2 regions of the Streptomyces sp. NPDC054783 genome follow, and region 2 is predicted to be linked to the other one. Evidence: riboswitches for the same ligand, from Rfam matches in the RefSeq annotation. Region 2 holds a riboswitch; the other holds the start of a gene.
The links. A riboswitch is a leader RNA that binds a small molecule or an ion and turns the genes downstream of it on or off. The one in region 2 is predicted to bind guanidine.

Region 1 (14,747 bases), on a different contig from region 2:
TTCGGCGGCGGCCACCGCACAGCTGCGGTTGCGGCTCACTCCTGCGCGGCCGTGCACGGTGAACCAGTCGGTGGACAGCGGGCAGGGGCATGCGTCGCCCGGATGCAGCGACGCGAGGTCGCCCATCACCACGCTGTGCGCGGGCACGGAGGTGATGTAGGGGCTGACCAGGTGCAGAAAGCCGCGTTCGCCGTACGGCAGCGGGCGCAGCGTCCCCGTGTCGCGCACCGCCGCACGCGACCACACGGGCACGTGCAGCCGGTGATGCGCGCACTCGACATACGGCACACAGTGCTCGACCGAGCCGAAGGTGTCGCGCACGCGGTCCCCCGGCACGCCGAGGAGGTCGGTGACCTCGGAGTAGAACGCGTCCTTGCCGATCTGCCGGTCGGCGTGGCCCTTCCAGCCGCCGCCGAGCACCACCAGCGATCCCTGGGGCAGGGTGAGCGGCGGCAGGCCCATCGCCCGCATCCGCTCCAGGGTGAAGTACAGGAACGCCGGGAAGCCCAGGATGCGGACCGGTACGTCGTCCTCGGCGTAGCGCCGGAGCGCCGCGATGCAGCCGTGCACGTCGAACTCGTGGCCGGTGCCGGTGTGCCGCAGGGCGTGCGTGGTGTGCCGGGCCGGGGCGAAGTCGCACAAATAGTTGTCGGTGAACGACGTGCCCAGCTTCAGCGAGGGCGCGGGCTCGTAGCTGTACAGCAGGTAGTTCACCGGCTGTTCGGGAGTGATCCAGCCGTAGTGGTCGAAGATCCGTGCCACCATGCGCTGCGCCGAGCGGATGGTCCACTCGTCGAAGAACATCTGCGACTTCTGGCCCGTGGTGCCCGAGGAGGTCAGATGCAGGAACACCTCGTCGCGCGGTATGGAGAGCACCTCGTGACGCTTGAAGAAGGCCGCGGGCACCAGCGGGGTGCGCACCCCCTCGCCGACGGTGGGCGCGCACGTCTCGGCCGGGTCCTGAAGCAGGGCGGCGAAGAAACGGGAGCGGCGGGCGTGCCAGGCGTTGGTCTCGGCCATGGCGGCGGCGAACAGCTCGTCGGTGACGGGGCCGCCGGCGTACGGCTCCACCAGATCGCAGAGCCGCTGTACATGGCCGAGCGCCGCCGGGTCGGGAACCTCGACGGGAGCGAGATGGGGTTTCATCGGGACACCTCGGGAAGGGGCAGATAGGTGGCGGTCCAGGCGCTCAGGTAGGCGCCGAGGTACGGCCGGAGCAGCGGGCTGACGGCGGTGGTGCGGAAGTCGATCTGACGGCTGGTCCGCGACAGCACCACGTAGTCGTGGAGCCGGTCGCGGATGCGGCGCATCGCCGGGTAGACGGCACTCGGCACGAAGCCCGAGGCGAGGAACACCTCAAGGGCCTCGGTGTCGGCCAGCGGCAGCAGCGCCTCTGCGTAGTCCGCGCCGGCCCGGGTGACCGCGGCCATCAGCGCCTCGAGGGCGCCGGCCACCGCGGCCGGACGCGGATGGACGGCGACGAGCGCGCAGCTCCCCGCTACGGCGTCGAGGTCGGCGTACGCCTCGAAGCTGCCATCGGCGGCGACCAGGACCGCGTTGGGGGTGTGCAGCGGGAAGAAGCGGCCGTCGGCCTCCGGGAAGAGCTCCAGGAAGCGCCGCCGCACGAACGCCGGTGCGGTGATCAGCTCGATCGGCTCGGCACCGGTGGCCGCGCCCAGCGCGCGACGGGAGGGGACATGCCGGGTGCCGGCGTAGTCGATGCCGACGCCGGTGGCTACGGCGGAGAGCAGCGGCGACAGCCGTTCGGGCACGCTCGTCACCGGTTCGCGGTGTTCCAGCACACCGTCGGCGTAACGGGCGAACAACGCGAGCGTCTCGCACCCCTCGACCTCGACGGCGTTCGGCAGGAGCCCGAGCGGCCGGAAGCCGTTGCGTACGACGACGTGCTGCGGCCCTTCGGTGACCAGGCGGACGGTGGCGTACACCGAGTCGAGGCCGCCCGTGGCGAAAGCCGTGGCACAGACCGCCCCGGTCAGCCGGGAGGCGAGCCCGCCGCCACGATGGCCGGGGTGTACGGCGAGGCCGACGAGCTTTCCGATGCGGCTGCCCGGTTCGGTCAGTACGACGGCGGAGCCCACCAGGGTGCCCTCGCCGGTGCGGGCGGTGAGCCAGTGCGCGGTGCCGTCGGTGATCAGCCGGTGCATGACCACCGGATCGCTGCCGAGCGGCACCGGATATCCGTGCCCGTACACCTCGAAGTACAACTGCCTCAGTTCGGCGATGTCGTGGACGGACGCGGGGTGCAGGCCGGCGTTCACGTCGCTGCTCCCGTCGACGGCTGTCCGACGGGGGCCCGCCGGGCCTCGGCCCGGCCGCCCAGCCACCACAGCGCCAGCGCCACCGGTACGAGACCCGCGCCCTGGACCAGGCAGAGCGTGCGGGCCGCCAGATGGTCGCCCAGCGCGCCGAAGACGAGCGAGGACACGGGGAAGGTGGCACCCAGCAGCGCCTGCATGACCGCGAAGAACCCGGGCTTGTCGTCGGCAGGCACCAGTCGCTGGAAGAGCGCCACGAACCGCACGCCGATCACACCGACGCACCAGCCGACGACGGCCATCGAGACGACCGCCGCCGCGTGCCCTGCGAGCAGCCCCGGAAGGCCGAGGGCGGTGGCCATCACCGCGAGGCACACGCTGCCGACGGCGACAGGGCGGCCGGGCAGCCGCCCGCCGCTGAAGGATCCGATCAGGGTGCCCGCGCCGAGGGCGGCCTCGAGCGAGGCCACGGTCGAGCCGGTGGCGTGCAGTACCTCCCGGGTGTACAGGGGCATCACGACGTAGACGGCGGTGGTGAAGACGTTGGCGGCGGCGAAACAGACCAGCACCCGCCGGATGAAGGGCAGATCGGCCAGGACCGGGCGCAACGCCCGTCGCCTCGGAGGCGGCCCGTCCGCGCCTCCGTGCCCGGCCCCGGTCCGCGGGAAGCGGCTGGCGCCGACCAGCAGGGCGGCGAGCAGGTACGCGGCAGCGCACGCGGCGATGACGGCGGCCACTGAGCCCGCGTCGACGACGAGCGGGCCGAGCAGTCCCCCGCACAGCCCGGCGACGGACTGCGTCGACAGTTCGAAACCGGTGGCCGACTCGATGTCCGCATCCTCGACGAGTTCCGGCACCGAAGTGGTCAGGCACGGATCGAACACCGCCTGGCAGGCGGCCAGCGCGAGCCCGACCGCGTAGGCGCCGGCCACGGGCAGCATGCCGGCGTACGCCAGAACGGCCGCCGTACCCGCCGACGCGCCCGCCACGGCCGCCGCGCCGGACAGCACCGTCCGGTGTGCGCATCGTGCGACGATGCCCGCCACCACCGGAGCCAGCGCGACCGCGGGCAGTGTGCTCACCATGAGGAACAAGCCCGAGGCCAGGCCGCGGTGCCCGCCGCCCGCGCGGCCGACCAGCCACCAGACCGCACCGACCTGGAACATTCTGCTCGCAGCCTGGGTGAGGAGCTGACCGGCCCAGATCCTGCCGAAGGACGGATTGCGCAGCACGAGGGGCAGACGACGCCCACGTGCAGGTGCCGCGGTCACGAGTGCGGCCGTTCGTCGACGACACGGATGAGCTTGCCCGAGCGGGAGTTGACCGCGAGGTCCCGGTGCCGCACCCACTCGATGCTCAGCGGGTTCACGTGCCCGGCGGTGGTCGCGGTTGCGTAGAAGGGACGTTGAGCGAGGAGCGCGGCTACGACGGACTCGCGCAGCCCGGCATGTTCCTTGCCAGGGTCGGCGATCGCGAGCCGCAGCACCAGCCCGTCGCGGCCGTCCCGTCGGCGCACGACCAGCTGCAGGCCAGTCACCTCGCCCGCCGCGTCGGCTCCTTTGACGACGTCATGGACGTCCTCGGTGTACAACGAGACGGGACCGACCCGCACGCCCTCCTCGGCGCGGCCGAGGATGCGGAAGACACCGGAGTCCCGGTCGACCCACTCGGCCCGGTCGCCCGCCGGATAGCGGAGCACCGGCATGAGTCGCCTGCGCAGGTCGGTGACGACGAGCCGCCCCGGCACGCCGTTCGCCTCGACGGGGCGGTCGGTGCCGTCGCAGAGGATCTCGACCACCGTGTACGGGGTGAACGCTCGGTGGACGCGTGGGTCGTCGCCGGGCACGGCCTCGCCGAGGAGACCGGCGTCCACGCTCGCATATCCGAGGGAGCGTGGCCGGGCGTTCGGGAACGCGGCACGGAGCAGCGGGAGTTGGTCGCCGAAGAGGCACTCCCCGCCGAAGAACAGCAGCTCCACGTCCGGAAGTGTCCGGCCGGCGCTGGTGAGGCGCTCCGCGAGCGAACACAGTGTGGTCGGTGTACCGGCGACCACCTGGACCCGGAACTCCTCCAGCGTCGCCGCGGTCGACTCCCAGGGCGCCGCGCCGCCGATGGGCAGGCGGACGTTGGCCACGGGTGAGCGGTGCAGCGAGTCGAGGACGAAGCTGAAGCTGGCGTACAGGTCACCCGCGTAGAAGAGATCCGCCACCCGGTGCCCGGGCCGCAGCCCCGCACGGACCAGCCCGGAACCGAACGCGGTCGTGAACTCCCGCCACTCCGTGCGGGTGTAGTAGGAGAACTTCGGCGACCCGGTGGTCCCGCCGCTGCGGAAGACGATCGCTTCGTCCAGCGGAGCGGTGAGCAGCCGGTTGCCACGGGGCGAGTTGGCGCGCCAGAAGTCGGCCTGGGGCACCACCGGAAGATCTGTGGGACGGGTGACGTGCTCGGGAAGCCCGGCGTAGAGCTCACGATAGAAATGCGAGTTGGTGCGAGCGAAACGTACGAGTTCCGCGAATGGTTGAACTGGCATCAATTCCTGCTCGAAGGCGTGGACCGCCGCCGGCACGGAAAATGGCCGGCGAGGCGCGACGGAGCCGGTCCACCATGGCGGGCGCGGACCGTGTCGCTGAAGGCGTGAAAAGCGGCGCACCCATCACGAGTGGGGCGCCCGGTGCACCAGGATATCTCACTATGCGGGACGAATTTGCGCCAACTGGCCTCGCGTGCGGGGGCTTTGATTCCTCACGGACGTATTCCACGGCCGTTCGGTTCCTGCAGACGCGGAGACGGTGATCACAATCAACCGGCCACGTATAACCGCTCGTTGAACGGAGCTGAAGGAAGCCTTATGGAAAGGGGCCGGCGAAGGCGCTCCGAGCTATGGCTGGAACCCAACCGTGTCGATTAGGGAGCGTTAGTCGATCAGGGAGCGCTTTTCGGCTGTGCCGCGGTAACGGCTTCGTCAGCCAGGAGCGCGGTGACGCCGACCACCGCCACAGACTCACCGGTACTCGAACCATGCGATGCCGGAAACATCCGCAGCGCAAAACCAAGCCGGCCGGGAGGGACGGTTGTGGGATGCTCGCGTGCATGATCCCTGGTCCGAACAACGGCTGGTCCTTCGCGACCGCACGGGAGGCCGCCCGCTTCGGCGCGGGCGAGGTCACCGGAGTTCCCGGCGTCGAGCACGCGACGGCCGACAGCGGAACACTCTGTGGCATCCCAGAGCACCAGGTCACCCGCTATCGGCACCTCTTCGACCTGACGGACCCGCAGGCGTGCCCGAAGTGCCGCCTGGAAGCTGAAGCTGCTCCGACACAGCCATGCGCTCAGGAGCGACTTCACGACACGCTCCAGGCCGCCGCCCCGGCAGAGGCCCGCGACGACCTCCTCACCGCGCTTCGGAGAGGTGCGCCGGTGCGCCTGTGGCTCCACGGTCCAGCCGCGACACTGGCCCGGCACTACGCAAAGCTCGACACGCTGACCGAAGGCGCGGAACCCGCGGCTGAGGCATTCGACGCCGCCACGACGATAGGCCTGGCCCGCGTCGAAGACGGAACCTGGCGCTTCCTCGTCGTCCTGCCCGAAGACGGCAGCCGCCCGCTCGTCGCACGTGGCCCGCACCACCCTCGCTGACGACGTTCATAGGCAGAACGAGACCACCGTCCCCCTTGGGACATGCGACCTCGCGGAAATTGCCCGGCACGGAAGCAGCCACCCCCGGTGACGCATGAGCGTGCGCGTTGCTGAGACCCGCCGCCGTCCCCCGCACCGATCGCCGGTACGGTCCGCGGCGCCGACCGGACGCGCACCGCCACCCCGTGCCCCAGTACGCAGCGGCCGGCAGGACTCGGCCCTCCAGCGACAAACCCCATGGCCCGACCCACGCGCACCACGTCCGCATCCTCGCGCCGCAACGCGACACACGCGGGACGAGCGCGACGCAAGCGATGCCGCCGCACGGGCGCAGGGCGACAGAGCAGTGGATCAGTGTCGTGCTACGGTGACCGCGGAGGCGTCATGGATGCCTGCCCCGGACGAGATGTGCGCCGTACCCGGCCTGCCAAGACGACGCACTCGGGAGACGTCATGGACGCAGGCACACCCTTCATCGATTTCGGCACTCCAGCTCCCCAGCCCCGGGAGTTGGACGTCCGGTGGATTCACGGCTCACCGTCGTCCAAGCACAACACCGACCCGGACATCCAGGTCTACGCGTACGACGAGCACACGATCATTCTGCGGCAGAACATGGCGATCAACTACGAGGCGCCGTTCCTCTTTCTGCTGTTCGGAAACGCCCAGGCGGTGCTGATCGACACCGGAGCCACCCCGGCCCCCGAATTCTTTCCCCTGCGCCGGGTGGTGGACGAGCTCGTCGACGGCTGGCTGGCCCGCCACCTCCGGCAGGAATATCACCTGCTGGTGCTGCACACTCACGCACACGGCGACCACATCGCGGGCGACGGCCAGTTCTCCGACCGCCCCGACACCACGGTGGTCGACGCAGAAATCACCGAGGCCTGGAAGTATTTCGGTTTCGACGAGGACCCCACCGCCGTGGCACAGATTGATTTGGGGGGCCGAGTGCTCGAGTGCCTGGCCTCCCCCGGGCACCACGAGGCAGCGGTCACGTTCTACGACTCCTGGACCGGGATCCTGCTCACCGGCGACACGGTCTACCCCGGCCGACTTTACGTTCAGGACTGGTCCGCCTTCGCACGGACGATCGACCGCCTGATCGAGTTCTCCGCACGCAGACCGGTCACCCACGTTCTGGGCTGTCATATCGAGATGACCACCGACCCGGGCGAGGACTACCCGGTGCGCACCACCTACCAGCCCCAAGAACCCCCGCTGCAGATGACCACCGCCCACCTGCACGAGATCCGGGCCGCGCTCAACGAGATCGGCGACCAGCCCCGTCGACTCGCCTTCCCCCACTTTGTCATCTGCCCGAACGGCTGAGCTCCGCGATCTCGCCCGCCACGGTGGAGTACCTGGCGGGGCTGCTCGCCGTATGGCCCACCGAGTCGTCCAGCCCTTCTTCCACGCACTGCATGATCGTGCCGTCGATGAGCCTGTGGACATCCGAGGTCTTTGGTCCGCGGACCGGCAGCCGCTGGGCGCCCTTGGTCCACCGCTCGATGGTCTTTCCAAGCTCCGAGGCGATCGGAATCTCTTTCACGTGCTTCTACTCGTACGGACATGACGGCGCCGTTCCCCAGGGTCCGGGCGGCGGCTCCCGCGCAACTGCCGGCGGGCACCGGACCGACGGCGTCATGTGACCTGCGCAGATCGCCGACGCCGGATTCACTGCGTGATCGCCGGCGACGGGCGCCCGGCCAATACGACCGGTCGACCGGTCTTCGGGGGCTCACCCCTCCGGACGGCAGGACCGGGCCCCGAAGAGCGTGCCAGAACAGCCGGATTTGGGCATGCCCATGCCGGGCAGGCAGGGCGTCCGTGCCCGCTGAAGCGACGCTGCGGGACCGCAGGAAACGGAACAACCGTAGGAAACGGAACACTCGGGTCGTTCAGGCGGGCCCTCCTGGTGAGCTGTCACGGATGCGCACCGCGAGTGCTGCAACGTCGTCGTTGAGCCCACCGCCGCTGTGCCGGAGGAGATCCCGGTGAAGCGTGTCGAGCAGGACCCTCGGCGCAGCCGCGGTCTGGCGACTCATCCAGTCCTGCAGGGCGAAGAACTCACCTTCGCCGTTGCGGCTCTCGATGACGCCGTCGGTGTAGAAGAGCAGCTGGTCACCGGGCGTACACACGATCGTGTCGGTGGTGTAGTCGGCGCCGATGAGTGAGGCGAGGTTGAGCATCGGCGAGGTGATGGTGGGGTCCAGGACGTGGAGCTTGCCCTGATGCAGGAGCAGTGGCGGAGGATGCCCGCAGTTGAGGAGCCTGATGCGGTCGCCCTGGTGCGGGAACTCGGCGAGCACCACCGTGGTGAACTGCTCCAGCAGGTCCCCGGTGGGAAACGTACAGCTGTGCCGGGTGCTGCTGACGTCCAGGCGGCGGACGATGCCCTCCAGGGTCCGTTCGTCGTACGCGGCCTCCCGGAAGCAGCTGACCACTGCCGCAGCCGCTCCCACTGCGGGCAGGCCCTTGCCCCGCACATCGCCGATGATCAGTCGTACCCCGAATGGCGTGGCGACGGCTTCGTAGAAGTCCCCACCGATGCGAGCCTGCGCGGCGGCTGCGACGTACATCGACTCGATCTCGATGCGACCGACCCGGCCGGGCAGGGGACGCAAGAGCACTTTCTGTGCCGCGTCGGCGACGAGGCGGAGCTGGACGAACGCCTGTTCCCGGTGGATGCGGACACGGCACGTATACGCGGCCGCCACGGTGACCGCGGCAATGGCACCCACGGTGAACCACGTGCCCAGGTCAGGGTAGACAAGGCTCAGCCCAATCATGATCGCAACGCAGACCAGCCCCAGCAGAACAGTGGGCAGCACAGGCCACACCGACGCCGCGAGGGCAGGTACGGCAGTCAGGAGACGACTGAAAGCGATCTTTCTCGGGGTGGAAAACGCCAGGCTCGCGACAACCACAGTCAAGATCACTGGTGAGAGCCCGGCGAGACTCCACCGCCTATGGAGCAGACCACGAAAGCACATCCACCCGGTCCACGGCACGAAAGACAGCATAACGACATATGCCAGACATAGTGACTCAGGACGCGGGTGTGGCCCCCATCGGGCGACGGCGGAGCCTTGGTACCCACATCCACGGCACCACCAGAAGGGACCGAGCCTGCCGAGCTGAAGAACGCGCTTCATTCCCTGTGCGGATGAGGCGCGACAACGGCCTCGTAGGAAACCTTCCACCTACCCGCCGGTCACCGGTCGAGGGCGCACAATGGGTACATGGCTGGTCGCTGGCAGTTCTGGATCGACCGTGGTGGCACCTTCACCGATGTCGTGGCCGTGACGCCGGATTCCGAGGTGGTCAGCCGCAAGCTCCTGTCGGAGCAGCCGGAGGCGTACCAGGACGCGGCGGTCGCCGGCATCCGTCAGATGCTGGGTCTGGAGGCGGACGAGCCGATTCCCGGCGACCGGATCGAGGTGGTGAAGATGGGCACCACCGTCGCCACCAACGCGCTGCTGACACACACCGGCGAACCGACGGTCCTGGTCGTCACCCGGGGCTTCAGGGACGCCCTGCGTATCGCCTACCAGAACCGCCCCCGCATCTTCGACCGGCGCATCCTGCTCCCGGAGGCGCTGTACGACCGGGTGATCGAGGTGGAGGAGCGGGTGGGTGCGGATGGTGAACTCGTCCGTCCGCTCGGTCTGGACGCCGTGCGCGAGGCGCTGGCCGCGGCATACGCGGACGGATTCCGCAGCGCCGCGGTCGTCTTCCTGCACGGCTACCGCCATTCCGCGCACGAGGCCGCCGTCGCCGACGCGGCCCGCGCCGTCGGCTATCGGCAGGTCAGCTGTTCGCACGAGGTCAGCCCGCTGATCAAGCTGGTACCGCGAGGCGACACGACCGTGGTCGACGCCTACCTCTCCCCCATCCTGCGGCGTTATGTGGACCAGGTGGCCGCTGAGCTGAACGGTGTACGGCTGATGTTCATGCAGTCCGGGGGCGGCCTGCGCGAGGCGGGCCGCTTCAGGGGCAAGGACGCCGTGCTGTCCGGCCCGGCGGGTGGGGTAGTGGGCATGGCGCGCGCCGCCACCGGCGCCGGCCACGTCAGGGCGATCGGCTTCGACATGGGCGGCACCTCGACCGACGTGTCCCACTACGCGGGCGAGATCGAACGGGTCCTGGGCACTCAGGTGGCGGGAGTGCGGATGCGGGCGCCGATGACCGACATCCACACCGTGGCCGCGGGCGGTGGCTCGATCCTGCACTTCGACGGGATGCGCTACCGCGTCGGCCCGGACTCGGCCGGCGCCGACCCCGGCCCGGTCTGCTACCGGCGCGGCGGTCCGCTGACCGTCACCGACGCCAACGTCATGCTCGGCCGCATCCAATCCGTCTTCTTCCCCCGAGTCTTCGGCAAGGACGGCGACCAGCCGCTGGACGAGGCCGCGGTCCGGGCCCGCTTCACCGAGCTGGCCGAGCAGACCGCCGCCGCCACCGGGCGGCGCCGCAGCCCGGAGGCGGTTGCGGCGGGATTCCTCGACATCGCCGTGCTCAACATCGCGAACGCGGTGAAGAGGATCTCCGTCCAGCGCGGCCGCGACATCACCCGCTACGCGCTGGTCGCCTTCGGTGGCGCGGGCGGCCAACACGCCTGCGCGGTCGCCGACCGGCTCGGCATCGACACCGTCCTGATCCCCCCGCTCGCCGGGGTGCTGTCCGCGTACGGCATCGGGGTGGCGGACGCGGTCGCGCTGCGCGAACGCTCCGTCGAAGCCACCCTCGACCGGCCGGAGACGGCAGCCCGCGTCGAGGCCGTGCGCATGGAGCTGGACGAGCAGGCACGTACCCAGCTGCGCGAGGACGGCGTTCCGGACGCCACCGTCCGCACGGCTGCCCGTGCCCTGCTGCGCTACGAGGGCACCGACTTCTCGCTGCCCGTGCCGCTGGGCCCGGCGGACAACATGCGAGCCCACTTCGAACACGATCACCAAGACCGCTACGGCTTCACCATGAGCAAGCCGCTGGTCGTCGAGGCCGTCGAGGTCGAGGCCACCGGTTCCTCCGGCCCGCGCACCGCCGCACCGGCCGTCCCGTCGCCGCGGACCAGCGCACTGCGACCGGCCGACACCGTGCGGATGTTCACCGAGGACCACTGGCAGCCCACCCGGCTGTACCGACGTAGGGACCTGCGCCCCGGTGACAGTGCCGAGGGCCCGGCGATCATCGCCGAAGCGGATGCGACCACGGTCGTCGACCCCGGCTGGCGGGCCGCGGCCGACGAGCACGGCGACCTCGTCCTCACCCGCTCCCGTCCCCGCCCGTCCCGTACGGCGGTCGGCACCACCGTCGACCCGGTGATGCTGGAGGTCTTCAACAACCTGTTCATGTCCATCGCCGAGCAGATGGGTGTACGGCTGGAGAGCACCGCCCACTCGGTCAACATCAAGGAACGCCTCGACTTCTCCTGCGCACTCTTCGCCCCCGACGGCAGCCTCATCGCCAACGCGCCCCACATCCCCGTACATCTGGGCTCCATGGGCGAGTCCATCAAGGAGGTTCTGCGCCGCAACCAGGGCTCGGTCCGGCCCGGCGACGTCTACGCCATCAACGACCCATATCACGGCGGCACCCACCTGCCCGACATCACCGTCGTCACCCCGGTCTTCGACGAGGCGGGCGAGCGGCTGCTCTTCCTGGTCGCCTCGCGCGGCCACCACGCCGAGATCGGCGGCATCAGCCCCGGATCCATGCCCGCGTTCAGCACCGTCATCGACGAGGAGGGCGTGCTCTTCGACAACTGGCTGCTGGTGCGTGACGGGCACTTCCGCGAGGACGAGACCCGCCACCTGCTCACCAGCGCCCGCCACCCCTCACGAGACCCGGACACCAACCTCGCCGACCTGCGGGCGCAGATCGCCGCCAACGAGAAGGGCATCCACGAACTGCGCCGCGTCATCGACCAGTTCGGGCTCGATGTCGTCCACGCCTACATGCGCCACGTCCAGGACAACGCCGAGGAATGCGTACGCCGCATCATCGCGACCCTCGACGACGGCGAGCACCGCTACGAGACCGACAACGGCGCCGTCATCCAGGTAGCCCTGCGCATCGACCACGAACGGCGCAGCGCCGTACTGGACTTCACCGGCACCTCGCCCCAGCAGCCCGGGAACCTGAACGCACCCACCTCCGTCGTCATGGCAGCCGTGCTGTACGTCTTCCGCACCCTCGTCGCCGATGACATCCCGCTCAACAGCGGCTGCCTGAAGCCCCTCGACGTGCGCATCCCCGCCGGCTCCATGCTCTCCCCCGCCCACCCGGCCGCCACCGTCGCCGGAAACGTCGAGACCTCCCAGGCCGTCACCGGCGCCCTGTACGCCGTCCTGGGAGCCCAGGCCGAGGGCTCCGGCACGATGAACAACGTCTCCTTCGGCAACGATCGCTTCCAGTACTACGAGACCGTCGCCTCCGGGGCCGGCGCGGGCGAGGGCTTCGACGGAGCTGATGCCGTGCAGACCCACATGACCAACTCCCGCCTGACCGACCCGGAGATCCTGGAGTGGCGCTACCCGGTGCGTGTGGAGGAGTTCCGCATCCGCGAGGGCAGCGGCGGCGACGGCCACTGGCACGGCGGGTGCGGAGTGGAGCGTCGGATCCGATTCGCCGAGCCGATGACGGTCGCGGTCGTCTCCGGTCACCGCCGTATCCCGCCCTACGGCATGGCCGGCGGCGAATCCGGCGCCCTCGGCGAGAACCTGATCGAACGCGCCGACGGCAGCACCCATCGGCTGCGCGGCTGCGACACGGCGGACGTCACGAGGGGCGACCTCCTGGTGATCCGCACCCCCGGCGGGGGCGGATACGGACCCGCCGACGGCATCCCGCCCGCTCACTGACGAAGGACCTTGCCCTCACCGCTCAGACGCTCGACCTAGTCACACGCCGATGTGCGTGCTGGTTCCGGTCAATCCCCCGGGGGACGGTTCACCGAGGCGCTCGGCCAGCTGGAACAGAGCGGGCAATGCGTTCCCGACAGCCACCCGGGCGCTTTCGTCGAGCGCGGCGAGGGCCGCGTCGATGCGGCGTTCATGGGCCGCGGTCCAGGCGGCGAGCCTCTCGTGTCCCGCATGGGTGAGGGTCACGACGGAGACACGGTGGTCGGCGGGGTCCACGTCACGTGTGACCAACCCTGCGGCGATCATCCGGCCGATCAGCCCGCTGACCGTACTCTGCGCCAGACACAGACGGGCGCCCATGTCGCCGACCCGGACCGGCGAGTGCTCGCTGAGCACCTGCAGCAACTCGACCTGCGCCATGGGCAGGGTCTCCCACGGATAGTCGGTGCGGATCGAGGAGCGCAGCGCACGCCGCAGCCGGGTCACCGCCTCGGTGAGCAGCCGGGCCTCCGGCTCTCCTGCTACCGGACCGGGAGACAACGAGCCAACCTCGATATCAGGCTGGACGGCCATAGGACAAGGGTAGTCCGGGGCGCACCCGGAAACGGTCCAGCGGCACGCCGCATCGGCCCCGCTCAGAAGGCTGGGCAACCGGCGTGATGATCCCTTGATCAGAGGGTTGTGAGGCGCTGTCTCGCCGGATCGGGGCTTGATGTCCTCGCACGCCGAGTATCGCAGGCGCATGCGGGCTGGGCAGAGGCCGCGTGGACGGGACCCCGGTTCGAGACGTTTCTGCCGGGTGTGGTGCGGCGGGTCCTGGCGGAAGATGTGCCGCAGCCGTAGTGGCTGTCGCGGCGCGTGCTGACCGTGGTGTCGGCCGATGCCGACCTCGCTGCGGGTGTCGCAGCGGTCTGGATCGTGTGGCGTCCGAAGTCACCTCGGGCCCGTAAGCCCGGTCATCGTGGCTGTGGGACGCGACGGCGCCGAGCCACGGAGGGAGCTGGCGCAATGTCAGGCTCATCCACCGGTGTGCAGGGCCGGAATCAGTAGGCGGAGTTGACGTTGTCGATGGAGCCGTAGCGGTGGGCGGCGTAGTTGGCGGCCGCGGTGATGTTGGCGACCGGGTCGGTGACGCTCTTGGCCGTGCCGGCGACGTGGTAGGCGTTGAAGGTCGGGTCGATGACCTGGAGGAGGCCCTTGGAGGGGGTGCCCTTCTGGGCGTTGCCGTCCCAGTTGTTCTGGGCGCCGGGGTTGCCGCCGGACTCGCGCATGATGTTGCGCTTGAGGCCCTCGTAGCTGCCGGGGATGCCCTTGGCCTTCATGATCTGCAGGGACTGCTTGATCCAGCCGTCGAGGCTGTTGGCGGAGCCGCTCGTGGACTGGGCGGTGGTGCCGCTGCCGGTCGAGGAGGCCGTGACCACCGAGGAGGCGGGCACCTGCGTCGCTTCGGCGGCCTGTGCGTTCGCGGGCATCAGGGTGAGGGCGGCGGCCGCGGCGCCCGTGGTGGTGATGCCGGTGAGGGCGAGGGTGCGCAGACGGGCGATGCGGGTGCGGGTGGTCATGGTCATACGGAAGGAACTCTCCACGGAAGGACGTCATCGGCGCCGGCCGCTGTCGGTCGCGGTGGCGTGGGGCGGGGGCCCCGTGCTGCGTCGGGAGTGGGCAGGTCCGGCGGAATCCCGCTCGGTCCGCCCGGTGGCTCCCGGCGACGACAGCAATGTTTAGCGACGGGTCTGGCGAGGCGCAATGATGTGACGTACTACCCGACTACGGAGGAATGTCCGAAATAGCACGCTATGGCGACTTCTGTGCAGCTCAGTCGGGTGGTGGGTCTACGGCCTTGGCTAGGACGTGATCTGCGTCCTATGGGTGGCGTCACACCCGCGACCCCGCCGACGGGGCTCTGCGGCAACGGCCAGGGCGCCGGTGTCTCTCCTCCGGCCGGCGCTTCCAGTACGCCGAACGTCTC
Region 2 (14,747 bases):
GGGAAGGCGTTCCGGGCGCTGGTGCCGGTGGTTCGGGAGTTGTTGGGCTGACACACGGGAGGGGCCGTCCAAGGACGGCCCCTCTGCGCGTGCGGCCGATGGGAGTCGAACCCACATGGGCAAATGCCCCGAGGCACCTAAAACCTCTGCTTATACCATTCAGCAACGGCCGCGTGACCGCCCATGCTACCGGGATGCGTACGGCTTCGGCTCCCGCCTCTGCACCATGTACTGGTGACTGCGTGGCAATTGGGGCAGAGCAGTCGCAAGTTCTCGCGCCGGTCGTCGCTCCAGTCGCCGCTGATGTGATCGACTTCCAGTGTCATGGGCCGCCCGAGCCACTCGGGGCCAACGCTGCACTCGGCGCATTGCTCCGGTACACCTACCTCGTGGAGCGCTCGGCGCAGCAGATGGGTTCGTGTCCGACGCCGACCGTCGTGCTTGACCAGGACATGCTCGGGGCGCTTAGCGCGGTCTGTCTGGGTCTTGCCTCGTTGGTGCGCCTGCCCCAGGAAGTGCGCGGTCGAGACGTCCCCCTCGGCGACCCACTCACGCAGCAGCGCACGCTGCGTGCCGGTATCCGGGCGCCCAAGACGGCGCAACGTCTCTGCGATGGAGACCGACTCGGCGACCGCTGCGCACAGTTCCTCGGGCGCGGGGCGGCCGGGCCTGCCGGAGTCGGAGAAGTGCGAGATGTCGATACCGAAGTACGCGAACCGCCGCACGAGGTATCGGCGCAGCTTGCCGTAGGGGCTGGTGCCGAAGAAAGCGATGACCTCGTCGAGGCTCGCACACCGCTCGGCGGCCTCGGCCAACCGCTCGCGCGTGTACTGCGCGCCGCTGCTCATACGGCGCCGCCACCCTGGGCACGGCCCTTGCCGCGCCCCCGGTAATTGTCCGTGGTCGAATGGCAGTTGGGGCAGAGGAACCGAAGGTTCTCGATGCGGTTGCCACGCCAGTTGCCGTCGATGTGATCGATCTCCAGAGGGAGCGGGCGGCCCCGGCACACCGGCTCTGTACCGCATCGGGCACAGCGCTCCGGCAAGCCGACGGACGTCATCGCCCACTTGAGCCGGTCGCTCGGGACACGCCGGGCCTGGCCGACAGGTTGCTCGACGAGCAGGCCCTCCGGCGTTCGGGCGCGCCAGGGTTTCCCTCTCTGGGTCGGCACCTGGAAGTGCGAGGTGTCGATCCCGTACGCCTTGATCCTGCGGCTGATGTGCGTGTGGTGGCCGCCGACGACCTCCAGGCCGAGATGGCGCAGCACCTCGCACATGTTGGTCGATGCCGCGACCGCCCGCTCAAGCACCTCCCGCGTCCACCTCACCCCCTCCCGCTCGAAGTGCGACGTATCCACCCCGAGCTTCTTCATCCGCTCCCAGACATACCGCCGCGTCGAACTCCTCGGATCCACCCCCAACCTCTCCAGCGCCTCCGACAACGTCCGCGCCCCGCGAGCCGCTTGCTCCAGCCGCTCCCTCGTGTATGCACTGGCCCCCATCGAGCCCCCTCCGTTCCGGGCGTGCGTTCGCTGCCCGTACGGAGTAACGAACCGGTTATCGGACAGTCACGCACGGAATAGAGGAAGCGGCCCGCACCAGGTCATTCCGGTGCGGGCCGCCAGCAGCTGAAAGGGATCCTCAGATCCCCAGATCCTTGATGATCTTGGCCACGTGGCCCGTGGCGCGGACGTTGTAGAGGGCTCGTTCGACCTTGCCCTCCTCGTCCACGACGATCGTGGAGCGGATGACGCCCATGTACGTCTTGCCGTAGTTCTTCTTCTCGCCGTACGCGCCGTAGGCCTCGGTGACCGTCTTCTCCGGGTCGGCCAGCAGCCTGACCTTCAGGGACTCCTTCTCGCGGAACTTCGCCAGCTTCTCCGGGGCGTCGGGGCTGATGCCGAGCACGTCGTAGCCGGCGGAGGCCAGGACGTCCAGGTTGTCGGTGAAGTCGCAGGCCTGCTTGGTGCAGCCGGGGGTCAGGGCGGCCGGGTAGAAGTAGACGATGACCTTGCGGCCCTTGTGGGAGGACAGGGAGACCTCGTTGCCGTCGGCATCGGGGAGGGTGAAGGCGGGGGCCACGTCCCCCGGCTGGAGTCGCTCGCTCATCGGGCCAGGGTAACCGGGGGGCCTTGCGGTGCGCCGGGAGGAGAAGCTGACAGACTGTCCGGGACAGCATCAGGAGACTTCGGAGGCCGTACGGTGGCGGACACGTCGGACACCAGAACCCCGGCGCAGATCGAGGCGGACATCAAGCGCCGCCGCGAAGTGCTGGCCGAGACGCTCGACGAGATCGGGGTGCGGGTGCATCCGCAGACGATCATCGGGGACGCCAGGGCCAAGGTCGTCGCCAATATCGATCACACGGTCGGGCGGGCGTACGTGCAGGTCAACCGGGTGGTGAGTGAGGTGCGCGCGCAGTTCGTCGATGAAGAGGGCGGGGTGCGGCTGGCGCGGGTGGTGCCCGTCGCGCTGCTGGCCGTCGGCGTGGTGGGGCTGCTTGCCGTGGGCAGCAGGCGGCGCAAGGGCTGACCCGGGCGCAGCCCGGCGTGGCGAAGACAGGTAGGTTCGAGGCGTGAGCGCCAACAGAAACCAGCACAGCACCCCCCATCACGACAAGCTTCCCATCCGGATGCTGCACGACCGGGTTCTGGTCAAGCAGGAGACCGGTGAGGGCGAGCGGCGGTCGGGGGGCGGCATTCTGATTCCCGCCACCGCGGCGGTCGGGCGGCGGCTGGCCTGGGCCGAGGTTGTCGCGGTCGGGCAGAACGTACGGACCGTGGAGCCGGGTGACCGGGTTCTGTTCGATCCGGAGGACCGGGCCGAGGTCGAGGTGCGGGGTGTGGCGTACGTGCTCATGCGCGAGCGGGATCTGCACGCCGTGGCCGCGGACCGTTTCGAGGGGTCGGAGGACTCCACCGGTCTGTATCTCTGAGTCCGTTCCGGTAGAGGGGCCGGTGACCGTGGTCACCGGCCCCTTTGTCGTTCCTTTGCTATGTTCGAAGGCGTCAGCCCGACGAGACGCGCCGTACCGGGATCCCCGACCTCAGGCAAAGACGACGCACCCCCGTTCAGAGATTCCTTCCGGAGGTGCCTGTCATGGCCTGGGTTCTGCTTGTCGTCGCCGGTCTGCTGGAGGTGGGCTGGTCGATCGGGATGAAGTACAGCGAGGGCTTCACCCGGCTGGTGCCCAGCGTGTTCACCGGCGCGGGGATCGTCGCGAGCATGGTTCTGCTGTCGTACGCCGCGAAGTCCCTGCCCATCGGTACCGCGTACGGCGTGTGGGTGGGCATCGGAGCGGCCGGTGCGGCGGTGCTCGGCATGGTGGTGCTGGGTGAGCCGGTCACCGCCGCCCGGATCTTCTTCGTGTGTCTGCTGCTGGTCGCCGTGGTGGGGCTGAAGGCGACCAGCGGTCACTGACACGTCAACGGGGCGTCACCGAGGGTCAGATGGCTGGGTCGCCGCCTCCGGCGCCGGCGGCCGTGCCTGTCGTACCGCCGCCGCCGTCGGTGCCGCCGCCGGTGGTCGTGCCGCCGCCGTTCGTGCCGCCGCCGGTGGTCGTACCGCCGGTCGTGCCGCCGCCGTCGGTGCCGCCGCCCGTGGTCGTACCACCGCCGGTCGTGGTCGTACCACCGCCGGTCGTGGTGCCGCCGCCGGTGGTGCCGGTGCCGCCGGTGGTGGTCGGGCCGCCGGTGGTGGGGGTGCCGGTGGTGCCGCCGGTGGTCGGGCTGGTGGTCGGGCCGCCGGTGGGGGTGCCGGTGGTGCCGCCGTTGTTCTGGCCGACGGTGGTGCCCGGAGGGGCCGAGCCGGTGGCGCTGGGCGGCTGCGGCTGGTCGGCGCCCGGCTCCAGCTGGAGGTCGAAGTCGGAGGACGGCTTGTTCTTCAGCGCGTCCGCCGTGTACTGGGCCCAGATCTGGGTGGGCGGGCCGCCGCCGTTCATACGGGGCTGGCCGAGGGCGCCGTACAGCGGCATGTGCTTGGCCGTCACCGGGTCCTGGCCCATGACCGAGACCACCGTGGCCAGGTCCGGGGTGTAACCGGCGAACCAGGCGGCGGTGTCGTTCTCGGCGGTACCGGTCTTGCCGGCCGCCGGGCGGCCCGCGGCCTGTGCGGCGGTGGCGGTGCCGTTGTCGACCACGCTCTGCAGGACGGAGGTGGTGGTGTCGGCGGCCTCGCGGGTGACGGCCTGCTTGACGGGCTGCTGGGGCAGCTTGACCGTGTCCGTGCCGTCCTTGGTGATCTTCTCGATCATGGTGTACGTGCCGTGCTGGCCGTGGTTGGCGAGCGTCGCGTAGGACTCCGCCATGTCCAGCACGCTGGCGGTGGCGGTGCCGAGGGCGATGGACGGGGACGGGTACAGGTCCGGGGTGTCGGAGGGGACACCGAGGTCGATCGCGGTCTGCTTGACCTTGGACGGGCCGACGTCGGCGGCCATCTGCGCGTAGACGGCGTTCACGGACAGGTCGGTCGCCTTGGTGACGGTGATCTGGCCGTACGACTTCTGGTCCTCGTTCTGCGGGCTGTAGGGCGCGCCGTTCCAGCCTTCGACGAGCCGCTCGTTGGTGCCGTCGTACATGGTGTTCGGGGTGATGGTGCGGCCGTCCTGGGTGCTCGAGGCGTTCTGCACCGCCGAGGTGAAGACGAAGGGCTTGAAGGTGGAGCCGACCTGGAAGTCACCGCGGGTCGCGCCGTTGGTGTACTGCTTCACGTAGTCGATGCCGCCGTACATGGCGACGACCTTGCCGGTCTTCGGGTCGACGGAGGCGCCGCCCGCGCGGACGTACCTGTCCACCTTGTTGTTCTTCTTGTCCAGCTTGGCGATCAGCTGGTCGTTGACCGCCTTGACGAAGGCGTTCTGCCTGTTCTTCTGGATGGTGGTGGTGATGCGGTAGCCGCCGGTCGCGAGCTGGTCGTCGGTGAGGATGTTGTTGGTGGTCAGGTAGTGCTTGACCGCCTCGACGAGGTAGCCGCGCTGGCCGGACATGCCCGTGGAGACGGTCTGCTCCTTCGGCATCGGGAACTTCATCCCGGCGCGCTCGGACTGGCTGAGCCAGCCCTTCTTGACCATGCCGTCCAGGACGTAGTTCCAGCGGGCGACGGCTGCCGCCTTGTTCTCGGGGTGGGCGACGACGTCGTACTCGCTGGGCGCGTTGACGAGCGCGGCGAGGTAGGCGGCGCGGGCCGGGTCGAGGTTCTGGGCGTCCACGCCGTAGTAGGCCTGGGCGGCGGACTGGATGCCGTAGGCGTTGCGGCCGAAGTAGCTGGTGTTGAGGTAGCCCTCGAGGATCTCGTCCTTGGACTTGTTGCGGTCCAGCTTGATCGAGATGAAGAACTCCTTGGCCTTGCGGGTGACCGTCTGCTCCTGGCCCAGGTAGTAGTTCTTCACGTACTGCTGGGTGATCGTCGAGCCGGACTGCTTGCCCTTGCCGGTCGCCGTGTTCCAGGCGGCGCGGATCATCGCCTTGGGGTCGATGGCCGACTCGGTGTAGAAGTCGCGGTCCTCGGCGGCCAGTACGGCGTGCTGGGCGTCCTTGGAGACCTGGGCGAGGCTGACGTTCTCCCGGTTGATCTGGCCGTCGCGGGCCAGCTGGGAGCCGTCGGCGTAGAGGTAGACGTTGGCCTGCTTGGTGGCGAGGGCGTTGGCCGGCGGGATGTTGACCATCGAGTAGCCGAGGAAGAAGAGGCCGACGAGCAGCATGACGCCGATGACGAAGGTGCCGAGCACCATGCGCCAGGTCGGGATGATCCGCCGCCATCCGGTCCGCTTGGGCCGCTTCGGCTTCGTGCCCTTGCCGGTCCCTGCGGGGGCCTGGCCGTCCGGGGAGGCGGCGAGGGCGGTGGTGGCCTGGTCGGGGGTTGCGCCGGGGGTCTGCCGGGGGGTCTTTGCCCCGGGGCCGGTACGGGGGCCGGGGGTGGCGGCGCCCACCGCGCCCACCGCGCCCACCGCGCCCGCGGCACCTGCCGGGGAGGCGTGAGCGGCGGCACCGGCGGCGGCAGCACCGGCGGCGGCACCGGCTGTCCGGGCGGGTCGGCCGGGGCCGGCGGGTCGGGAGCCGGTCGTGTGGGACGTGCGGCCCGTGGCGGCCGGCTTCGTCGCCGGGGAGGCCGCCTCGGCGGGACCGCCGGGCTCACCGGCGCGGGGCGCGCTGACCCGCCGGAGCACCTGCGTGGTCTCGGGCGCCTGGGCCTGCTCGGCGGGCTTGCCGGGTTCCTCGGAGGATGCCTGGGGTCCCCGGGGCGGGGTGATACGCCGGAGGACCTGAGTGCTCTCCGCCGACTGCGGCTCCTTGGGCGCGCGGGCTCCGGGGACGTGCGGCTTCTCCGAGGTGCCCGACTTGCCGAAAATTTCCCCCTTGTCGGAAACACTCTGATTGACGGAAGCATCGCGTTTGTCGGATGTTTCACGCCCGGACGCCGATGCGGCACCCGAGACCGACGCGTCACCGGAGGCCGACACGCCGCGGGAGGCGGAAGCACCGCGGGAGGGCGAGGCACCCCCAGAGCCCGTAGCACCACCAGAGCCGGTAGCCCCACCAGAGGCAGAGGCACCACCAGCGGCCGAAGCACCGCCGGAGGGCGAGACGTCATCAGGAGCCGACGCCCCACGCGAGGCCGAAGCAGCGCCCGAGGGCGAGGCACCCCCAGAGGCCGACGCGCCCCGGGAGGCCGAAGCCCTGCCCGAGGCCGAAGCGCTGCCCGAGGGCGACTCGCCGCCGGGTGCCGTCGGGCCGGTCTGGTCCGTGTGGGCATCCCGGGCTGCCTGGCGGGCGCGGGCGATGGAGGCCGTGCGGTCCTGGGGCGCGGGTGCCTCGTCCGAGGGCTTCCGGGGCGCCGAACCGTCACCGGCATCGGAGCCCTCGGCCTTCCCTGACCGGGGTGCGCCGGGCTCTCTCGGCCCCTTCCCGTCGGCTGCGTTCCTCGTCCCCTTGTCCGGGGCGGCGGCCGTCTCCTCGTGGCCCCCCGGGTCGCCGCGGCCTTCAGCCGGCAGCGGCTTTCTCGGCGGCACGCCTTCGGTCGGCTGCTGCGGCTGCGGCTCGTCGCTCATGTCGTGCACGGACTCCTGTTTCGTCGTACGTTCCCGTACGCCTCGTACGCTCTTCTGCGCCCCCAGTTTGAAGACTCTCGCACCTGGCGTTCCGTTCCCGGATTCCAGCACGCTTCGGGCACGAAATTGCGTGGCCGGTCGCCGGGCCCGGGGCTAAGCTCCTGCGCTTCGGTGTCGAGCGGTCCCGGGAGGTGGACTGGCGTGGGCGCGGGACGGTTGTACGTGGCCGTCGCGGCGGGGGGATTCAGACGGTACGCGACGTATCGGGCCGCCACTGCGGCAGGGGTGTTCACGAACACCGTCTTCGGGCTGATCCTCGTCTATACGTATCGGGCGCTGTGGGACGAGCGGCCGCACCTCGGCGGATGGGATCAGTCGCAGGTCGTGACGTATGTCTGGCTGGGGCAGGCGTTCCTGTCGACGCTCGCGATCGGCGGCGGGGGCGTCGAGAACGAGTTGATGGAACGCATCCGTACGGGGGACGTGGCGATCGACCTGTACCGGCCCGCCGACCTGCAGCTGTGGTGGCTGGCGACGGACCTGGGCCGGGCGTTCTTCCAGTTGCTGGGGCGGGGGCTGGTGCCCTTCGTCTTCGGTGCCCTGTGCTTCCCGGTGTACCTGCCGACGGACCTGGGCACCTGGGTCGCCTTCCTCGTCGCCGTACTGCTGGCGATGATCGTCGGGTTCGGCCTCCGGTACCTGGTGGCGCTCAGCACGTTCTGGTTCCTGGACGGTACGGGTGTGGCGCAGATGTCGTGGCTCGTCGGCTTCTTCTGCTCGGGCATGCTGCTGCCGCTGAACATCTTCCCGGGGGCGCTCGGCGAGGTCGTACGGGCGCTGCCGTGGTCCTCGCTGCTGCAGGCGCCGGCCCAGATCCTGCTGGGGCATGCGGACCCGCTGGGCACGTACGTGTTCCAGGGGGCGTGGGCGGTGGTGCTGCTGGGTGCCGGGCGGCTGGTGCAGTCGGCGGCGACGCGCAGGGTGGTGGTCCAGGGTGGGTGAGACCGGCACCGGCCGGGTGCGGGAGGGGGTGCGGGCCTATCTGATGATCGCCGGGATGTGGATCAGGTCGACGATGGCCTACCGCGCCTCGTTCGTGATGACCACGGTCGGCAACTTCTCGGCGACCCTCCTCGACTTCGTCGGGATCATGCTGATGTTCTCGCGGGTGGACGCGCTCGGCGGCTGGTCGCTGCCCGAGGTGGCCTTCCTGTACGGGCTGTCCGGTACGGCCTTCGGTCTTGCCGACCTGGTGATCGGCTCGATGGAGCGGCTGGGGCGGCGGGTGCGCGACGGCACGCTGGACACGCTGCTGGTGCGGCCGGCGCCGGTGCTGGCGCAGGTGGCGGCCGACCAGTTCGCCCTGCGCAGGCTGGGCCGGGTGGTGCAGGGCCTGCTGGTGCTCACCTGGGCGGTGGCGCGGCTGGACATCGACTGGACGCCGCTGAAGCTGCTGCTGATGCCGGTGATGGTGGTGAGCGGCTGCGGGATCTTCTGCGCGGTGTTCGTGGCGGGGGCGGCCTTCCAGTTCCTGGCGTCGGACGCCTCGGAGGTGCAGAACGCCTTCACCTACGGCGGTACGACGCTGCTGCAGTATCCGCCGACGGTGTTCGCGAAGGAGCTGGTGCGCGGGGTGACGTTCGTGCTGCCGCTGGCCTTCGTCAACTGGCTGCCCGCGACCTATGTGCTGGGGCGGCCGTATCCGCTGGGGCTGCCCGAGTGGCTGGCGTTCGCACCGCCGCTGGTGGCGGTGGGGTGCTGCGCGCTGGCGGGGCTGGCCTGGCGGGCGGGACTTCGTTCGTATCGGAGCACAGGGAGCTGACGCGGTGACGGACAGCGGTTTCATCTCACTGGAGAAGGTCGAGAAGGTCTTCGAGGTGCGCAGGAAGACCGGGTTCCTGAAGCGGGAGCGGCGCGAGGTGCGGGCGGTGGACTCGCTCTCGTTCGCGGTGGCGCGCGGGGAGATGGTCGGGTACATCGGGCCGAACGGCGCCGGGAAGTCGACCACGATCAAGATGCTGACCGGGATTCTGACGCCGAGCGCGGGCAGGCTGCGGGTGGCGGGCATCGATCCGTCGCGGGAGCGGCGGCGCCTGGCGCACCGGATCGGGGTGGTGTTCGGGCAGCGTACGACCCTGTGGTGGGACCTGCCGCTGATCGACTCCTACCGGCTGGCGCACCGCATGTACCGGATCCCGGACGCGCGTTACCGCGAGAACCTGGACCGGTGCGTGGAACTGCTGGAGCTGGGCGCCCTGTTGGACGTGCCGGTACGGCAGCTGTCGCTCGGGCAGCGGATGCGGGGGGACATCGCGGCGGCCCTGCTGCACGACCCGGAGGTGCTGTACCTGGACGAGCCGACGATCGGACTGGATGTCGTGTCGAAGGCGAAAGTCCGCGGTTTCCTGCGGGAGTTGAATGCCGAGCAGGGCACGACCGTGCTGCTGACCACGCACGACCTGCAGGACATCGAGCAGTTGTGCTCGCGGGTGATGGTGATCGACCACGGCCGGCTGATGTACGACGGTCCGCTCGCGGGGCTGCACGAGGCCGGGGAGAGCGAGCGGACGCTGGTGGTGGACCTGGAGCGGGAGCTGCCGCCGGTCGAGGTGCCGTCGGCGCGCGTGGTGCGGGTGGAGGGGCCGCGGCAGTGGCTGGCGTTCCCGGCGGGGCAGTCGGCCGCGCCGCTCGTCGCCCGTCTCGCCGCGGAGTACCCGCTGGTGGACCTGTCGGTGCGGGAGCCGGACATCGAGGCGGTCATCGCCAAGATGTACGCGGAGAAGGCGGTCTCGTAGGCTTCTGTCATGACCGACGACGCAAGTCCGGACCTCCGGGCGTCCGACAGCGACCGTGAGCGGGTCGCCGAGGTCCTGCGGGACGCTCTGGCCGAGGGCCGCCTCGACATGGCGGAGTTCGAGGAACGGCTGGAGGCGACGTACAAGGCGCGTACGTACGGCGAGCTGACACCGATCACCCGCGACCTCCCGGCCTCCGGCGCACCGGCGCCCGCCCCGGTCTCCTTCACCAAGGAACCGGCGCGGAGCGGGAGTTGGGCCCGGCGGATCGTCGGGGGCGAGGGGTCCTCGACGGGTGCGGTGGCCATCATGTCGGGCTTTCAGCGCAAGGGCCGCTGGACGGTGCCGAAGCGGTTCAACTGCTTCGCGTTCTGGGGTGGGGGCGAGATCGACCTGCGGGAGGCGGACTTCGCGGACCGCGAGGTCGAGATCAACTGTGTGGCGATCATGGGCGGTGTGCAGGTCGTCGTGCCGCCGGGGGTCGAGGTCGTCGTGCGCGGCATCGGCATCATGGGCGGCTTCGACCATCCCCGCGAGGACGGCCCGCCCGAGCCGGGCGCCCCGCGGGTGGTCATCGGGGGCCTTGCGTTCTGGGGCGGGGTGGACGTGACCCGCAAGCTCACCCGCGCGGAGCAGCAACTGCTGAAGGAGCAGCGGCGCCAGGAGAAGCTGGAGCGCAGGGAGGCCCGGCAGGAGCTGCACCAGGCCCGGCGTGAGGAGCGGGAGCGGCGTCGGGGGTACTGAGCCCCTGGGTCACTTCGTGCAGACCTTGGTCAGTTCGCCGGCCGCGTCGGTGACCGGGCTCACGTCCGGGGTCTTGTCGCCGTTCTTGATGGCCGTACGCACGTTCCCCACGGCTTTCCTCAGGTCGTCGACGGCCTTGTTGACGTCGGCGTTGTCGGTCTTGTCGCCGATCTTGTCGAGGTTCTTCTCGATGGAGTCGAGGGATGTGCCGGCCTGGGTGGGGTCGTTGGCCGCGTTCTCCACCGCCTGCTGGAGGTCGGTGACGCTGTCGGCGATGGAGTCGGCGGTCTGCACGCAGTCCAGGGCCTTGTTCACGGCGTCGCAGCCGGTGGTGAGGCCGGTGGTGAGCGCGGCGAGCGCCACGGCGGCGACGGCGGCGAGACGGCGTCGGCGTGGACGGACGTCCATGGTGGTGTTCCCCTCCCCTGGCAGGGCCCCTGTGGCCCGGTAAGGCTGCCGTACCCCTAGGACGCCGAGGAGGGCGCGCGGGTTGCCCGCGCGCCCTCCTTATCTTTTGGCCCGTCCTTTACTTCGCGAGCGTGGCTTCGAGGGCCGCGCGCTGGTGGGCGGTGAGCTCGGCGCAGCCGGCGACGGCGAGGTCGAGCAGGGCGCCCAGTTCGTCGCGGGCGAAGGGCTCGGCCTCTGCGGTGCCCTGGACCTCGACGAAGCGGCCGTCGCCGGTGCAGACGACGTTCATGTCGGTCTCGGCGCGCACGTCCTCCTCGTAGCAGAGGTCGAGGAGGGGGACGCCGCCGACGATGCCGACGGAGACGGCGGAGACGGTGCCGGTCAGCGGCTGCCGGCCGGCCTTGATCAGCTTCTTGCCCTGGGCCCAGCCGACGGCGTCGGCGAGGGCGACGTAGGCGCCGGTGATCGCCGCGGTGCGGGTGCCGCCGTCGGCCTGGAGGACGTCGCAGTCGAGGACGATGGTGTTCTCGCCGAGCGCCTTGTAGTCGATGACGGCGCGCAGGGAGCGGCCGATGAGCCGGGAGATCTCGTGCGTACGGCCGCCGATCTTGCCCTTGACGGACTCGCGGTCGCCGCGGGTGTTGGTGGCGCGGGGCAGCATGGCGTACTCCGCGGTGACCCAGCCCTCGCCGCTGCCCTTGCGCCAGCGCGGGACGCCCTCGGTCACGGAGGCGGTGCAGAACACCTTGGTGTCGCCGAAGGAGACGAGGACGGAGCCCTCGGCGTGCTTGCTCCAGCCGCGTTCGATGGTGACCGGGCGGAGCTGTTGGGGGGTACGGCCGTCGATGCGAGACATGGCAAGGAGCCTAGCCGTACCTGTGGAAGGGGCTCCTCCCGCATCGGGAAGCGCCCCTTCGGAGGTGAGCCGCCGGGCTCACATCATGTCTTCGATCTCCGCGGCGATCGGGTCGGCGTCGGTGCCGATGACGACCTGGATGGCGGTGCCCATCTTGACGACGCCGTGGGCGCCGGCGGCCTTCAGGGCGGTCTCGTCGACCAGGGAGGGGTCGGACACCTCGGTGCGCAGCCGGGTGATGCAGCCCTCGATCTCCTCGATGTTGTCGATACCGCCGAGGCCGGCGACGATCTTCTCAGCCTTGCTGGCCATGTCCTGTCTCCCTGAATTCCCTGATCCGAACCGCTATGTCGCAGTAACCCACAGTTGGCCCATCTTCGCGAGCGGTCATGCCGTGCGTGCCGAATGATGGCGGTCACGACAGCGGAACCGTCCGCCGACTGGTCTACACCACAGGGGGTACGGTCGCCAAACCGCGTCCGAGTCGAGTGGCCGGAGGACGCCATGAGTGCCGAGAGCGCATCCGCCGACAGCACGGTCAGCCCGGCAAGGGAGCGCTGGAACCGCCTGTTCCAGGGCCTGCAGAAGATGGGCCGCAGTCTGCAGCTGCCGATCGCCGTGCTGCCGGCGGCGGGCATCCTCAACCGGCTCGGCCAGCCGGACGTGTTCGGCAAGGACGGACTGGGCTGGACGAACGTCTCCAAGGTGATGATGGGCGCGGGCGGCGCCCTGCTCGACGGCTCGATCGGGCTTCCGCTGCTGTTCTGCGTGGGCGTGGCGATCGGCATGGCGAAGAAGTCGGACGGTTCGACCGCGCTCGCGGCGGTGGCGGGCTTTCTCGTCTACTACGGGGTGGTGCACCAGTTCCCGCAGTCCTGCCCCGGCGGTTCCAAGGCGATCCCGCAGGTCGGCTGTCAGGTGAGCGTCGGTGCGGGCGCGGGCTCGGTGACGCCGTTCACCTTCCAGAACCCGGGCGTCTTCGGCGGCATCGTCATGGGCCTGCTGGCCGCCTTCTTCTGGGCCCGCTACCACCGCACCCGGCTGGTGGACTGGCTGGGCTTCTTCAACGGGCGCCGGCTGGTGCCGATCATCATGGCGTTCGTCGCCATCCTCTTCGCGGCGCTGTGCCTGTGGATCTGGCCGCCGATCGGCGCCGGGCTGGAGAGCTTCAGCCGCTGGCTGCGGGACCTCGGCTCCTGGGGCGCGGGCGTCTTCGGCATCGCCAACCGGTCGCTGCTCGTCATCGGCCTGCACCAGTTCCTGAACGTGCCCATCTGGTTCCAGTTCGGCAGCTACACCAAGCCCGACGGCACGGTGGTGCACGGCGACATCAACATGTTCCTGGCCGGGGACCCGCACGCGGGCCAGTTCACCTCGGGCTTCTTCCCGATCATGATGTTCGCGCTGCCGGCCGCCGCGCTGGCCATGACGCACTGCGCCAGGCCCGGCCGCCGCAAGGAGATCGGCGGGCTGATGCTGTCGGTGGCGCTGACGTCGTTCGTGACGGGCATCACCGAGCCGATCGAGTACTCCTTCCTCTTCATCGCGCCCCTGCTCTACGCCGTCCACGCCGTGCTCACCGGTGTCTCGATGGCGGTGACGTGGGGGCTCGGGGTGCACGACGGGTTCAGCTTCTCGGCCGGCCTCATCGACTACGTGATCAACTGGAACCTGGCTACGAGACCCTGGGCGATCATCCCGATCGGCCTGTGCTTCGCGGCGGTGTACTACGCCGTCTTCCGGTTCGCGATCACCAGGTTCGACCTGCGGACACCGGGCCGTGAGCCGGAGGACGAGGTCGAGGACGTGACCAAGGTCTGACGGCACACGCGGCGTAGCGCTGTCGTAGCGGATTTCGTGGTTCCTTATCCCGCCTTCATCGTGCTACAACAGGTCTACACCACTGGGTGGTGTAGACCAGAGACGCTGCCGTCCCCTTCCATGGTTCCCGGGCGGCGCCCTGCCCACTGGAGGAACTTGTGACCACGGCGACCGCCGCTCCCGCGGCCGAGAAGAAGAAGGGCGCCGGCGTGATGGGCGTGCTGCAGCGCATCGGCCGCAGCCTGATGCTGCCGGTGGCGGTGCTGCCGGCCGCCGCGCTCCTCGTCCGTCTCGGCAACACCGACATGCTGGGCCGTCCGTCCTTCCCGGCGTTCCTGACCAAGATCGCGTCGTTCATGGCGGCCGGCGGCAACGCGATCCTCGACAACATGCCGCTGCTGTTCGCCGTGGGCATCGCGATCGGCTTCGCGAAGAAGTCGGACGGCTCCACCGCGCTCGCCGCGGTCGTCGGCTACCTCGTCTTCAAGAACGTGCTGGCCACGTTCACCGACAAGAACCTGCCGAAGGTGGCCACGGTCGTCGACGGCAAGATAGTCATGGTCAACGCCGCCGCGGACGCCAAGGTCCTCGGCGGTGTGGTGATGGGTCTCGCCGTCGCGCTGATCTACCAGCGCTTCTACCGCACCAAGCTGCCGGACTGGGCGGGCTTCTTCGGCGGCCGGCGGCTGGTGCCGATCCTGTCGGCGCTCGCGGGTCTGGTCCTCGGCATCGTCTTCGGCTACATCTGGCCGGTCCTCGGCACCGGTCTGCACAACTTCGGCGAGTGGCTGGTCGGTTCGGGCGCCGTCGGCGCGGGCATCTTCGGTGTCGCCAACCGTGCGCTGATCCCGATCGGCATGCACCACCTGCTGAACTCCTTCCCCTGGCTGCAGGCGGGCACGTACCACGGCAAGAGCGGTGACATCGCACGCTTCCTGGCCGGCGACCCGACCGCGGGCCAGTTCATGACCGGCTTCTTCCCGATCATGATGTTCGGCCTGCCGGCCGCCTGCCTCGCGATCGTGCACTGCGCCCGCCCGGAGCGCCGCAAGGTCGTCGGCGGCATGATGCTCTCGCTC

Region 1: another riboswitch for guanidine. It lies ahead of ACWGJ5_RS21710 (MBL fold metallo-hydrolase); the one in region 2 lies ahead of sugE (quaternary ammonium compound efflux SMR transporter SugE).

The regions. Positions count from the first base shown of each region.
Region 1 covers NZ_JBSHAY010000012.1:11,356-26,102, forward strand. Annotated here, with positions in the region: gene ACWGJ5_RS21685 (LuxE/PaaK family acyltransferase) at 1-1,146, opposite strand, end outside; gene ACWGJ5_RS21690 (GNAT family N-acetyltransferase) at 1,143-2,279, opposite strand; gene ACWGJ5_RS21695 (MFS transporter) at 2,276-3,508, opposite strand; gene ACWGJ5_RS21700 (phenylacetate--CoA ligase family protein) at 3,544-4,806, opposite strand; gene ACWGJ5_RS21705 (hypothetical protein) at 5,367-5,912, shown strand; guanidine-III (ykkC-III) riboswitch at 6,286-6,354, shown strand; gene ACWGJ5_RS21710 (MBL fold metallo-hydrolase) at 6,366-7,244, shown strand; gene ACWGJ5_RS21715 (hypothetical protein) at 7,225-7,464, opposite strand; gene ACWGJ5_RS21720 (PP2C family protein-serine/threonine phosphatase) at 7,814-8,704, opposite strand; gene ACWGJ5_RS21725 (hydantoinase B/oxoprolinase family protein) at 9,158-12,778, shown strand; gene ACWGJ5_RS21730 (MarR family winged helix-turn-helix transcriptional regulator) at 12,818-13,351, opposite strand; gene ACWGJ5_RS21735 (transglycosylase SLT domain-containing protein) at 13,822-14,346, opposite strand.
Region 2 covers NZ_JBSHAY010000017.1:170,629-185,375, forward strand. Annotated here, with positions in the region: gene rdgB (RdgB/HAM1 family non-canonical purine NTP pyrophosphatase) at 1-51, shown strand, start outside; tRNA gene ACWGJ5_RS27775 (tRNA-Leu) at 91-173, opposite strand; gene ACWGJ5_RS27780 (HNH endonuclease) at 138-848, opposite strand; gene ACWGJ5_RS27785 (HNH endonuclease signature motif containing protein) at 845-1,501, opposite strand; gene bcp (thioredoxin-dependent thiol peroxidase) at 1,641-2,108, opposite strand; gene ACWGJ5_RS27795 (DUF3618 domain-containing protein) at 2,202-2,531, shown strand; gene ACWGJ5_RS27800 (GroES family chaperonin) at 2,575-2,934, shown strand; guanidine-III (ykkC-III) riboswitch at 2,987-3,065, shown strand; gene sugE (quaternary ammonium compound efflux SMR transporter SugE) at 3,099-3,419, shown strand; gene ACWGJ5_RS27810 (transglycosylase domain-containing protein) at 3,445-6,456, opposite strand; gene ACWGJ5_RS27815 (ABC transporter permease) at 7,246-8,046, shown strand; gene ACWGJ5_RS27820 (ABC transporter permease) at 8,090-8,866, shown strand; gene ACWGJ5_RS27825 (ABC transporter ATP-binding protein) at 8,871-9,839, shown strand; gene ACWGJ5_RS27830 (DUF1707 SHOCT-like domain-containing protein) at 9,849-10,583, shown strand; gene ACWGJ5_RS27835 (hypothetical protein) at 10,593-10,991, opposite strand; gene rph (ribonuclease PH) at 11,110-11,847, opposite strand; gene ACWGJ5_RS27845 (glucose PTS transporter subunit EIIB) at 11,926-12,159, opposite strand; gene ACWGJ5_RS27850 (PTS transporter subunit EIIC) at 12,352-13,668, shown strand; gene ACWGJ5_RS27855 (PTS transporter subunit EIIC) at 13,827-14,747, shown strand, end outside.